DNA from 3 places in the Paenibacillus sp. FSL K6-1566 genome. Region 3 is predicted to be linked to each of the others. Evidence: predicted binding sites of a transcription regulator. Region 3 holds the regulator's gene; each other region holds the start of a gene.

Region 1 (4,235 bases), 1.6 Mb from region 3:
ACGGAAAGCGTTCAGCGCTTCAGACCTTTTTGGCCCTTGGGAGGGGCGGCCTTGCCGCGAGTGATCCGCTCAGCCGTTTGTGGGGCTGCTGAAATTTCAAGACAACCCGATGCAAGGGAGGTTGCCCTATGAATTTACCCAACCGAATCACGCTTGCCCGTATATGCTTGATCCCTATCATGATGGTATTTTTGCTGGTGGATTTTGATTTTTACCCGGATCCGATTGTGTGGCACGGTTTCGAGCTCCCGTACAATCAGCTGATCGCGGCGCTGATCTTCATCCTTGCTGCAAGCACGGACGGGATTGACGGGTATTTGGCCAGGAAGAACAACATGGTAACGAACCTCGGAAAGCTGCTGGATCCGCTGGCAGACAAGCTGCTCGTGGCGGCTATTCTCATTTCCCTTGTGGAGATGGGCAAATGCGATTCTTGGATTGCGGTTGTCATTATCAGCAGGGAGTTTGCGGTTACCGGATTGCGCCAGATTGCGCTTCTTGACGGCGCGGTCGTCGCGGCCGGGCAGTCCGGCAAGATCAAAACCGTCATTCAGATTGTGGCGATTGTCGCGCTGCTGATTAACAACTTTCCGTTTGTGTTCCTCGGCATCCCATTCGATATCATTGCGATCTGGGCTGCTGCGGCCATTACGATTTATTCGGGAATCGAATACTTTGTCAAGAACAGGCATCTGCTTGACGGTGCAGGAGCATAACAGCAATAGGAGCAATCCTATTGCTTTTTTCTTCCGCGCTCCATTGTTATCACCGTTTGAGCCATATCGAGACCAAACATAAAAGAGTACAGGAGGGGCTATTATCGTATGAAAGCAGAGATCATTGCAGTCGGAACGGAATTGCTGCTGGGGCAGATTGTAAACACCAATGCCCAGTACTTATCCAGAGAGCTTGCAGCCATGGGCATCGACGTATATTACCAAACCGTAGTCGGGGACAACATGGAGCGATTGAAGGAAGCGCTCCGCCTGTCGAGCAGCAGAGCGGACATCGTCATCCTATCGGGCGGGCTCGGTCCTACCCAGGACGACCTGACGAAGGATGCGCTGGCTTCGCTGCTGAACCGGTCGCTGCATATCGACAGGATGGCCATGGACCGCATTGAGCGTTTCTTCCAGGACCGGGGCGTCGTTATGACCGAGAACAACCGCCGCCAGGCGATTGCCATCGAAGGGGGAACGCCGCTGCCGAACGAAACCGGGCTGGCCGTTGGCAATGCGATCACGCAGGACGGGACGCATTACATCGTATTGCCGGGACCGCCGAAGGAATTGATCCCGATGTTCGAGCAGCAAGCCAAGCCTTGGCTGCTCCAGCATGTGCTGACGGATGAGCTTCCGATCTACTCCAAGATGCTGAAGTTTGCCGGAATCGGGGAATCTGCCTTGGATGAGAGGCTTTCGGACCTGATCACCGAGCAGACCGACCCGACGATCGCGCTGTATGCGAAGGACGGTGAGGTGACCGTCCGCATATCCACCAAGGCTGCAAGCGAGTCCGAAGCGATGGTCCGCCTTGATGAGCTGCAAGAGCGGATTCGCGAGCGCGGCCCCGAATTCATGTACGCCAGCGAGGATGTGCCGATCGAGAAGGTGATTGTCGACACGATGGCAGACCGGGGATTGACGCTGAGCGCGGCGGAGAGCTGCACGGGCGGTCTGGTGGCGGAAAGCTTGACCTCCGTACCTGGCAGCGCGACGATGTTCCTTGGAGGGATCGTTTCCTACACGAATGAAATGAAGCGAAAGCTTGTGCATATCCCGCAAGCGTTGCTGGAAGGCGATGATGCGCCCGGCGCAGTGAGCAGGGAGGTCGCTCAGGCCCTCGCGGAGAATGTCCGGCTGATCACCGACAGCGATTTCGGACTGTCCGTTACCGGCGTAGCCGGCCCCGGTTATGCCGAACGCAAGCCGGTGGGGCTTGTATACATCGGATTGTCCCAGCGCGGAAGAGAGACCGAGGTGCACGAGCTTAATCTTCAAGGCAACCGGGAGACGATCCGTTTGCGCGCGACGAAGGCGCTGCTGTACCGCTTATGGCGGCGGCTTGTCTCGGAGGGATCGGAGCAGGCGTAGCAGGAGCCCCATCTTCGTGAATGAATGCGGAGCTGCATGACATAATAATAGTAAATCTTTTACATTGTTCTTGAACTGGAGAATCGATCCAGGTATAATCGGAAGTACGGAAGAACCGTGGCATATCGAAGGATGATGCCGCGGTTTTGCTTGTTTATGGAGACTGCCCGGAATTGAGCAGGGAAGGGGGAGGGTCAAAAAAAACGAATGTATGTTCGAAAAAAAGCTTGGCAAACGTGTCAAAACAAGGTATGATTAGACTATCAACAGTGAAGGGTTGTGGAACAATTGTCAGATCGTCGTGCTGCGCTTGAAATGGCGCTTCGTCAGATAGAGAAACAGTTCGGAAAAGGTTCCATCATGAAATTGGGTGAGTCCACCCATATGCAGGTAGAGATTGTGCCTAGCGGATCGCTGGCATTGGATATAGCACTTGGAACCGGCGGATTGCCTAGAGGCCGGATTATTGAAGTATATGGACCGGAATCCTCCGGTAAAACAACTGTAGCGCTCCATGCGATTGCTGAGGTTCAGAAGACTGGCGGACAAGCTGCGTTTATCGATGCCGAGCACGCACTGGATCCGTCCTATGCGAGCAAATTGGGCGTTAACATCGATGAACTCCTGCTTTCCCAGCCGGATACGGGTGAGCAAGCGCTTGAAATTGCTGAAGCTTTGGTGCGCAGCGGTGCAGTCGATATCATTGTTATCGACTCGGTCGCAGCGCTTGTGCCGAAGGCCGAGATTGAAGGCGACATGGGTGACTCCCATGTGGGTCTGCAGGCTCGTCTGATGTCCCAGGCTCTGCGTAAACTGTCCGGCGCGATCAACAAGTCCAAAACGATTGCCATCTTTATTAACCAGCTTCGTGAGAAGGTCGGCGTTATGTTCGGTAACCCTGAGACGACACCGGGTGGCCGTGCCCTGAAGTTCTACTCCACCGTCCGTTTGGATGTACGCCGTGTAGAGAGCATTAAGATGGGGAATGACGTCGTAGGTAACCGCACACGGATTAAAGTGGTTAAGAACAAAGTTGCGCCTCCGTTTAAACAAGCCGAGCTTGACATTATGTACGGTGAAGGCATCTCCAGAGAGGGAAGCCTGATCGATATCGGTACTGAGCTTGATATTGTGGATAAGAGCGGTGCTTGGTATTCCTTTGGCGGGGATCGTCTTGGCCAGGGACGTGAGAATGCGAAGCAGTTCCTGAAGGAGCATCCGGAAGTGGCGAATGTGATCGAGAACAAAATCCGGGAAGCAAGCAACTTGACCACGGTTGTTCCTGAGCCGAGCGCAAGCGAGAAGGAGCAAGAGGAGCTGGAAGAGCAAGATCTATTTAAAGTGGAATAATGCCCAGCTATTTCTGATAGTGCTAGGACCGTCCGGTGTTGAGAAGAACGCCTGGACGGTCCTCTTTGCATTATCATGATGCGGGATCCTAATAGTCATCCATGGTACGGAGTAGGTAAACGCTATAGAGCGATAAGGAGAAGCTATGAGTGATAATCGTGAAATAACCGAAGAAGCTCCTTCGGGAATCGAGCATTTTCCGGATCAGGAGGAGCTGGTGATCACGTCTGTGGAGAAGCTGCGAAAGCCTAAAGGACGTTATAAGATATCGTTCGGTCCTTATGGGATGACGGTTCATGAAGACGTGATGCTGAAATACCGTATGCTGAAGGGGAGCATCTTCCGTAAGGAGGAGCTTCAGGATATCGTAGTCGCGGATGAAAGGCAGCGGGCCTATGTGGAGGCACTGAATTATCTGTCAAGGAAGCCCCGAGCATCGCAGGAAATCGTGCAGCGCCTGCAGCAGAAGGGAGTGGATCCGGATAGCATAGAGGTGACGCTCCGGCGGCTTGAGGCGGAGAAGCTGATCGACGACGCATTATATGCGAGAATGTGGGCGGAGCAGCGGATGACAGGGCATAAGAAGGGCCGTCTGTGGGTAAAGCAGGAGCTGAGGCAGAAAGGGATCCGGACCGATCTGATTACGGAGGCGCTGAGCGAGGTAAGTGCCGAGGAGGAGCTGGAAAGCGCACTTGTGGTTGCAAGAAAGAAATGGCAGCAGACGAAGGGCGAGCTGCTGGATCGCAAGCGGAAGACTGGAGCCTATTTGATGCGGCGCGGCTTTAGCGGGGA
Region 2 (4,235 bases), 2.7 Mb from region 3:
CCCATAGAAATTTCCATTCCATGAGCTCCTTCAGATGCGTCTGCGGAAATAGAACGCCGTCGAAAAACGCTCGGAGGAAGGTCATGGTCTCTCGGGCCGTGGAAACGATGCCGCCTTCGGGTGCGATGGAGGACATGTACAAGGGGATTTGAAGCCGGGTTTTCCGGTAATAAAAGGAAGCGGGTCTTCCATCAAGAAGGTCCTTGTATACGTAGGTCTGGGTCAGTCTCAGCCTGTCGAAGATGCATTCCTTGAATGTTGCCTCGATCGGCTGCCCGGTTACCGTTTCAATCAGCTTCCCTAACAGCTGATAATTGGTGTCGGAGTATTGGGCTTTATTCTTCATGCCCGGCGGGAATTTCGGACGAAGCTGCCTGACGGCTTCAAGCGTCTTCTCTAGCGGCCAGGACTGGTCTTTCCCGGCGATTAAGTCGGCGAATACGCGTCCCGAGAAATAATCGGGAATGCCCGAGGTGTTGGACATCAATTGCTTGATCGTGATCTCCCGGGAATAGTCGACGTTCTGGTAAACGTGAATGCCCTTGATCATCGCCTCGGGCAAATATTCGCCAATCCGATCATCAAGCCGAAGCAGCTGCCGTGAACGCAGCTGACGTACAATTTGGTTACGCTGGCGATAAAAAAAGGGGTCTCCGGCTTCATTTCCCCGCCGCTGCTGACGATCGACAGCGACCGATCCTGATTCTCGACGCACATGACGGCGCCGAATATATTTCTTCTGCGCGTCATTGCCGCCATCCAGCGATCAAATCGCATTTGATCCAGCGGCGATGGGCCCGCCTTTTCCTTCATCTTCATGCCTCCCTAAACACAGAATTGAAATGCTTGACCATGGAAATTCAAAACCCGGAACCATGGAATTTTCAAAACCTTGGATTTCTAGCAAATCCTCCGAGATCACGCCGAAGGAGAGGCGGCTGTTCAAGTTGGTTCCGCTTGCCGCAAGCGCGCCGCGCGAATGAAATCCTCGGCCGCCTCATTCATCATGGCCATTACCTGCTCCTCGTTGACACTCGTTGTAAACAAATCGTTGGCGACCATGACGGACAAGCCGGTCTGGAACGTCTGCATTTTGATTAAAAGCGCCCGAAGCTCCTCGCCGGAAAATCCCGCTAAGCCGGGATCCTCCTTCATCAGCTCGACCACCTCATTAAGCTGTTCTTCGTTATGCTTCATATACGGATTGTTCTTCATGATTAAATACCGGTACAGCAGGGGAAATTCCCTGGCGAAGCGCAAACTGGCCATCCCGATATCCCGAAACGGCTGTCCGGTCCGCTGCCCGGTAATCATCTGCTTGGCTACGTGAAGCGCGTGCTCCACCACTCGCTGCAGAAGCTCCTCCGCATCGGCAAAATTAACGTAGATCGGGGCGATCGAGCATCCCAGGCGGTCGGCCACTTTCCGGATGGAGACGGAATCGAGCCCCTCCGCACGGGCAATGTCAAATGCGGCCAGGATGATGTCTTGTTTGGTGAATTTAGGCTTTGGTGCCATAGGTATGCTCCTTGCTCAATAAATATAACACTTGATATATAACATATGTTATGTATCGATTATAAGGTATTATTTTCCTGATTGCTAGTGGGATGTCATGATAATCGATTTGTAAATCCAGTAAATTCCTATTATAATAAGAACGTATGTTTGCTATAATATAACCATAACATTTTCGGAAATAGAGCAGGTTACGACAAGGAGGCGAAGGGGATATGGCGCAAACGACTTATGAGAGCATTTCGACCAAGCAAACGCTCAATCGGGTGAAAGAAGAGCGGATGCCGTTTGACTGGTCTATCAATCCGTACAGAGGATGCGGACATGGCTGCAGCTTCTGCTATGCACGCGCCTTCCAGTCCTTTATCGGGATGGGGGCGGAGGATGAATTCCAGCATCATATTTTCATGAAGACCAATGCGGCGGAGTCGCTGGCGAAGCAGCTGTCCGATACGGCTGCCAAATTCGGCCATGATATTGAAGCGATGCGGAGATCGATCGGGCAGGTGACAATCGGGACGGCTACGGATCCGTATCAGCCGATCGAGGGAAAGGCGGAGATCACGAGGGAATGCTTGAAGCTGCTGGCGAAGTATCGCATCTCAACCAGCATTACCACCCGCTCGCCGCTCGTGCTGCGCGATATGGACATCCTGACCCGGATGGAGGACGTTTCGGTCAATATCAGCCTGAATACGCTGGATGCAGATCTGATCCGCAAGCTTGAGCCGGCTTCGCCGCATCCTGCAAGCCGATTGGAGGCCGTGTGGAGGCTGTCTTCCGCCGGCATACGGACAGGCGTATTTGCGGCGCCCGTCCTGCCCTATCTTACCGATGGGGAAGAAGGGCTTAGGGAGCTCCTGTCCAGGGTGAAGGAGCATGGCGCTTCTTTTGCCATGATCTCGCTCTTGAGGCTGTCACGCGACGTTAAGAAATGGTATATGGAGACGCTCAAGCTCCATTTCCCTGAGGTCGTGCCGTCTTATCGGGAGCTGTACAGATCGGGAGCTTACGCCGAAGAGCAGTATATACGAAGCTTCAAAATGATGGCCGCCCGCCTCTTGTCGGAGTATGGACTGGGATGGACGGCTAGTCGCCCATCGAATCCAACCACGGGATCCTACGATCCCGCGACGGGAAGAAGGACTTCCGGATTGGCGGAAGGCATTGATTCAGGCCATGTTGCAGGGGCAGGCTCGCATGCTCTATCCGGAAGTGCAGGGTATAAGGAAGGGGAGGAGCGGGACCGGGAAGCAGCCCCACACCTTTCCATCCGCCAGCGCAAGCTGCCTAAGCCTGCGGCACCCGTCTCCGCCGAGGAGCTGAAGCCGGAGGTTGAGCAGCTATCCTTTCCGTTTTGATGCCGGCTTCCCCTTGGCATTCAGATGCCGGATGATGTCTCCGATCGGCTGGGGAGGCAGAGCCTGCAGCAGGTCGCCCCTCTCTTTAAGGCGCTGCTCGATGTTCAGCAGGTGGAAATCCGTCGGAGAGACATCCCGCTGAACTTCTTCCCAAGTGAGCGGCGTGGATACCGTTGCGAGGCGTCTGGCCCGGGGAGTATAAGGTGCGGCAAGCGTTCTTCCGCTGTAATGCTGCAGATAATCGAAATAGATTTTGTCGCCGCGGTTTTTCTTCAGCCGCTCGATGGTAAACAATTTAGGGTGTTTCTCCGTTACGTATTGACCGACGAATTGGCCGACGGAGCGAAGCTCGTCGAACGTAATGCCTTCGGGAATCGGGACGATGATCTGCACCCCGGTTGCCCCGGACGTTTTCGGTACGGAGGCGATTCCAAGCGAGTTCAGCACATCGCCGACGATGGCCGTAGCTTCCATGATCCGCGGCTCCTCGGGAAGCGACGGGTCCAGATCGATCATCCATTCGCATGGCAGAACGTCACCGGCCAGGTGGAGCGAAGGATGGAATTCCAAAGCAGCGAGGTTGCCCAGCCATAAGAGCTCGGGCAGCCCGTTCAGCATGACATAGTTGATGCCCTCGTGCACGTAGGTGCTGACAAAGGGCGGGAGCGGCTCGGGCGCATTTTTTTGATAGAACGATTCCCCGTCCACGCCGTGGGGATAACGGATGGTTGTCAGCAGCCTGCCTCTGCAATAGCGGAGCAGGTAGGGAGAGATCGCCGCGAGCTTTTGCAGATAGATGGCTTTAGTAATGCCGACCTCGGGCCACAGCGGCTTGTCCGGATTGGTAATCTGAATCTCTTGACCTTCAATGGTCAGCGTTCCTTTGACGGTACGGGCCATAGCCGTTACACCCCCTCAATCGACAGCAGCTTCGGATGCCGCATCATTCCGTCCTGGCTCCACTCCAGAAAGGTAACCGTAGCGGTCAGCGGCTTGCTAAGCCAAGCGAGCTGCTCCTTCTTCAAATCTGCGTGCAACGTCTTCCAGCCGGCACCTGACGGATGCAGGCCTGCATATTCTAACAGCCGCTGCTTGGTCTGTTCGTTCAGTCCAAGCGATGCCCTGCCGATATAGTTGTTCTCATCGTCAGCCAGCACGAGGCTGGCTACGCGGCCTTCTCTTATGATCAAAGCGACAGCCTCCGCCTGCATGGTGATGGCGATCTTTTTTTTGTACCAGTCCCGGTGCTTCTTCCCTTCACGGTAAGGGGAGGAGAGACGTTTCATAACGATTCCCTCCCATCCGCGTTCCTCGGCCCATGCCCACAGGCTCTCGCCCTCCAGGAACAGATCGGCC
Region 3 (4,235 bases):
AGGAGATCCATTTTCGCCAAAGTCGAAGCCAGAGACGGTTCCGCTGGCGACGGAGGCAGCAAACCGGCAAGCCGGAACGGTTCGTGCGCAAGGGACCGGGCCGGAAGGGAAGCTGCTCGTCGTAGCGGAAGGAAGCGAGGCCGTTCAACGGCTCGGTGCTCCAAGCTGTTTCGGAATTGAAACGGATCTTTCTTTTTCGGGAAGGTATCATGTCATCCACGCAGCTGCAGATGGCAGCGAAACCGAAATCGGAGTGTTGGAAGATCGGACATTTATCCAGCCGAATTCGGAACCGGTTGAAATGATCCGCTTGCCGCTTCAGGATGCGGACGTATTTTTGCTTGCCCCGCAGTATCGGGATTGCCATGCCATCGAAATTTATGCTTTCGCCATGGATCGGGGAACCGGCGAAGCCTTCCCGCTTTCGTTCAAGGAAGGAGTGGGCAGCTTTGTCACTTCCTACTACAAGCCGCTGAGCCAGCCTATGGTAAGAATGAATCGATTGGTGCTGGAATCAACGGAAGGGCCGGGAGGCGAAGGCTCGCCCGATTTTGACGGGGAGCGCGAGTACAGGCTTGATCTCCGGGAGAGAGCCCTTATTCTGGAATGATGTGCAATATATAATGAGCATCCTTCGGGGTGCTTTTTTTAATAACTTTTTTAAACCCGGTTAGCTTTTAGTGCAGATTCCCATGGATATTCAAACTAGAGAACAAAACCCGCATGTGAAACATGCGGTTGATTAAAACGACTAAGAAAATATCGGGATTTGTAACTTTTTTCCTGATCAAAAATCATTGACTCCTTGGATTAGTGTAAGTAAAATCGTATAGTATACAAAGTATATTGAATTAGTCGGATTAATAGATAAGGGGGCATCGAATTTGGCACAAATGATTATCACAGGGTTATTATGCGGTGCTTTACTCGGATTTGTTATGCAGCGGGGTCGCTTTTGTCTGACAGGTGGATTCCGGGACATGTATCTTACAAAAGATAACCGGATGTTCTACGCCTTGCTGATCGCGATCAGCGTACAGAGTATCGGCGTATTCGCATTGATCCAGATGGGACTTATTCAGTTCCAAGCCGGCGAGTTTAACTGGCTGGCTACGATCCTTGGTTCTTTCATATTTGGAATCGGCATTATATTGGCCGGCGGCTGTGCGACAGGAACATGGTATCGGGCAGGGGAAGGGCTTATTGGAAGCTGGATCGCTCTTTTCGGGTACATGGGGATGAGCGCTGTTATGAAATCCGGGGCCCTGTCGCCGGTGAACAACAGCCTCAAAGGAATTTCAACACCAACGAACTCCATTCCGGCCACGTTCGGTTTATCGGTATGGCCATTTATCGCTTTACTTGCTCTGATTACTATTTTTCTTGTCGTCAAGCAGCTGCGCAAGCCAAAAGTGTTTATTCCGTCGCTGCCGCCGAAGCGTAAAGGCCTTAACCATCTATTGTTCGAGAAACGATGGCATCCGTTCGTCACCGCGATTCTCGTCGGATTGGTTGCGCTGTTGGCATGGCCGCTCAGCGAAGCGACAGGCAGAATGTCGGGGCTAGGAATTACCACGCCTTCCGCTAACATTCTTCAGTATCTGGTAACCGGAGATGGCGATAAATATTTGAATTGGGGCGTGTTCCTTGTACTGGGGATATTCCTCGGCTCGTTCATCGCAGCCAAAGGAAGCCGCGAGTTTCGCTTTCGGGCTCCTGATGCCAAGACGGCCGTATCCAGTTTTTCCGGCGGCATTTTGATGGGCTTCGGGGCAAGCTGGGCAGGCGGCTGCTCTATTGGAAACGGTCTGGTCATGACGGCGATGATGACATGGCAAGGATGGGTTTCATTATTCTTCATGATTTTAGGTACGTGGGCAGCTTCTTATTTTGTATATGTGCGACCACGTGCCAGCGCCAAGAAGAAGGCGGCAGTTTATCAAACGACAACGGCTTAGGAGGTTATATTAATGAAACAAAAATTAGCTGTACTTGGAATGGTATGTCCTTTTCCTTTGATAGAAGCGAAAGAAGCGATGGAATCTCTAAAAAGCGGCGACGAACTGGAGATTGATTTTGACTGCACGCAGGCAACGGAAAGCATTCCGCGTTGGGCTGCTGAAGCGGGCCACAAAATTACTAATTTCGTTCAGCTTACGGATGCATCCTGGTCGATTACGGTTCAGAAGAAGTAACGGATCATACTAGGTCGTGACTGAAGTTATCAACGGATAAAAAAATATATATCAAAATGGCCGGTCATTTGTTTGATCGGCCATCCCTATATCAGCCCAACTTGCTAATTTCCTTTCGTCAACGTGGAAATCTCCGCCCGAATAATAAAGCCCGCTCATCCTCTTGTTGAAAGAGGGAGCGGGCTTCTAATGTGTAGATTTTATGCTAGTGAACATCGCGGAACAATCCAATGACTTTGCCGAGGATCGTCACATGATTAAGTCGCAGCGGCTCATAACTAGGGTTCTCCGGCTGCAGCCGGATATGGTCCTTCTCCTTGTAAAAGGTCTTCACCGTTGCTTCGTCCTCTTCGGTCATGGCCACCACAATATCGCCGTTATCGGCGGTCTGCTGTTGACGTACGATCACATAATCGCCGCTGTGGATGCCTGCTTCGATCATACTGTCACCGACGACGGACAACATAAACACCTTGTCGTCCCCGACATAGTGCTGCGGCAGAGGGAAGTAATCTTCGATGTTCTCGGTCGCCGTGATCGGAACACCTGCTGTAACTTTGCCGACCACGGGAACCCGGGCGATGGTGTGGGTAAACAGGTTGCTGCTCTCGGATTCTTCCTGGCCAAGCAGCTCAATGGCTCTTGGCTTCGTAGGGTCGCGGCGGATCAAGCCTTTCTTCTCCAGGCGGTCAAGATGGCCGTGGACCGTTGAACTGGAAGCTAGTCCGACAGCCTCGCCGATTTCCCGGACAGAAGGCGGATAGCCTTTGCTACGAACTTCGTTTCGGATAAACTCTAAGATCGCCAGCTGGCGGCTGGATATTTTCGACATGCCGTATCAACCCCATTTAGTAACGTTTGGGAAAATTATAACATAGAACTGCCGTTCGTACAAACATAAGTTCTAAAATTATTGGAACAAATGTTCGATTGGGTATTGAAACAAACAGGTGTTCGTGTTATTATCGATTTGTAGTTAAGAGAACACTTGTTTGGGGGATGATATTTCATGTTGAAATATAGTACATACCGCAGCATTTATGAGAACATACCGACAGAGACGGATTCCGACTCCGAAGCCTGGATCCATCAGATAAAGTCAAAGATCGTTTCACTTCCATTAACGAAACTGCTGATCATTCTGCTCATCGTTGTATTCGGTTGGACAGGCGCATATTCCGTGTTCGCAGGAGGAACGGAAGAACCCACCGGAGAGAAGCTAGTTATTGTTCAATCGGGTGACTCCTTGTGGAAGATCGCTTCCGTTCATAAGCCAGAGAATGTGGACATACGGGTATATATCGATACCATTCGCAGAAATAACGGGCTGAAGGGTCCGGATATTCAGGCAGGCGACGTATTGTCATTGCCGGTATGGTAAGCGTCCATGCAGGTAACGGCACTCTTAGTCGTTCGGTTTAGATCTTAATATATAGTAGGAAGTGAAATTCGCCATTTCACAGATCGATGAGGTCGTATTTGAAATCTACTATATAATGATTGAATTTGTCGCACTCTTTATGATATAGATCATGACATTCATTCCTTAATATGTTTATATTCGCTGAATGCAAGAGCTTGCAAGGGTGGTCGCCTTGACAAGCTCTTTTTCACATGGTTAAGTTATAATGATATTTGAAATGGAGGAGAAACCATGGACATCGATACTTTGGTAGAACGCATCAATCTATTGGCACTTAAGCAGAAAAGCGAGGGTTTGACCGAAGAGGAAATGAAGGAACGCGCAGAGCTTCGGGAAATCTACCTTAACAATATCCGCAGAAACTTCAGACAGCAGCTGGAATCGATCGAGTGGGTCGATGAGAACGAGCAAAAAGGCGGCCCCCGTCTGAAGCACTAGGTTTTGTCGATACATCCTGAAGGACTCATTAGGGCTTCAAATGATGTTTTATTATCAAGCCGGGATGCTGCATGAACGAAGCACTGCTGCTTCCCGGATATAAATGAGTTGAGTTTAAGAAAACGATGCAGGCAAGGGAGTATATTGCCATAACATCCATTCATTTATTCAACTTTTAT

Evidence for each region. The regulator LexA, encoded in region 3, represses DNA repair genes until DNA is damaged. The targets are predictions, from matches to a motif close to CGAACATATGTTCG.
Region 1: recA (recombinase RecA) is a predicted target of LexA. The motif match lies at 2,298-2,311, and genes of this name have one in related genera.
Region 2: NST08_RS24005 (SPL family radical SAM protein) is a predicted target of LexA. The motif match lies at 1,658-1,671, and genes of this name have one in related genera.

The regions. Positions count from the first base shown of each region.
Region 1 covers NZ_JBBOSR010000001.1:4,242,447-4,246,681, reverse strand. The annotation lists gene pgsA (CDP-diacylglycerol--glycerol-3-phosphate 3-phosphatidyltransferase) at 129-716, shown strand; gene NST08_RS18630 (competence/damage-inducible protein A) at 825-2,093, shown strand; gene recA (recombinase RecA) at 2,382-3,443, shown strand; gene NST08_RS18620 (regulatory protein RecX) at 3,589-4,235, shown strand, end outside.
Region 2 covers NZ_JBBOSR010000001.1:5,395,266-5,399,500, reverse strand. The annotation lists gene NST08_RS24020 (serine hydrolase domain-containing protein) at 1-562, opposite strand, end outside; gene NST08_RS24015 (hypothetical protein) at 547-813, opposite strand; gene NST08_RS24010 (TetR/AcrR family transcriptional regulator) at 943-1,518, opposite strand; gene NST08_RS24005 (SPL family radical SAM protein) at 1,734-2,879, shown strand; gene ligD (non-homologous end-joining DNA ligase) at 2,862-3,779, opposite strand; gene NST08_RS23995 (ATP-dependent DNA ligase) at 3,785-4,235, opposite strand, start outside.
Region 3 covers NZ_JBBOSR010000001.1:2,680,312-2,684,546, forward strand. The annotation lists gene NST08_RS11700 (hypothetical protein) at 1-610, shown strand, start outside; gene NST08_RS11705 (YeeE/YedE family protein) at 894-1,958, shown strand; gene NST08_RS11710 (sulfurtransferase TusA family protein) at 1,971-2,195, shown strand; gene lexA (transcriptional repressor LexA) at 2,401-3,027, opposite strand; gene NST08_RS11720 (LysM peptidoglycan-binding domain-containing protein) at 3,205-3,576, shown strand; gene NST08_RS11725 (DUF896 domain-containing protein) at 3,850-4,056, shown strand.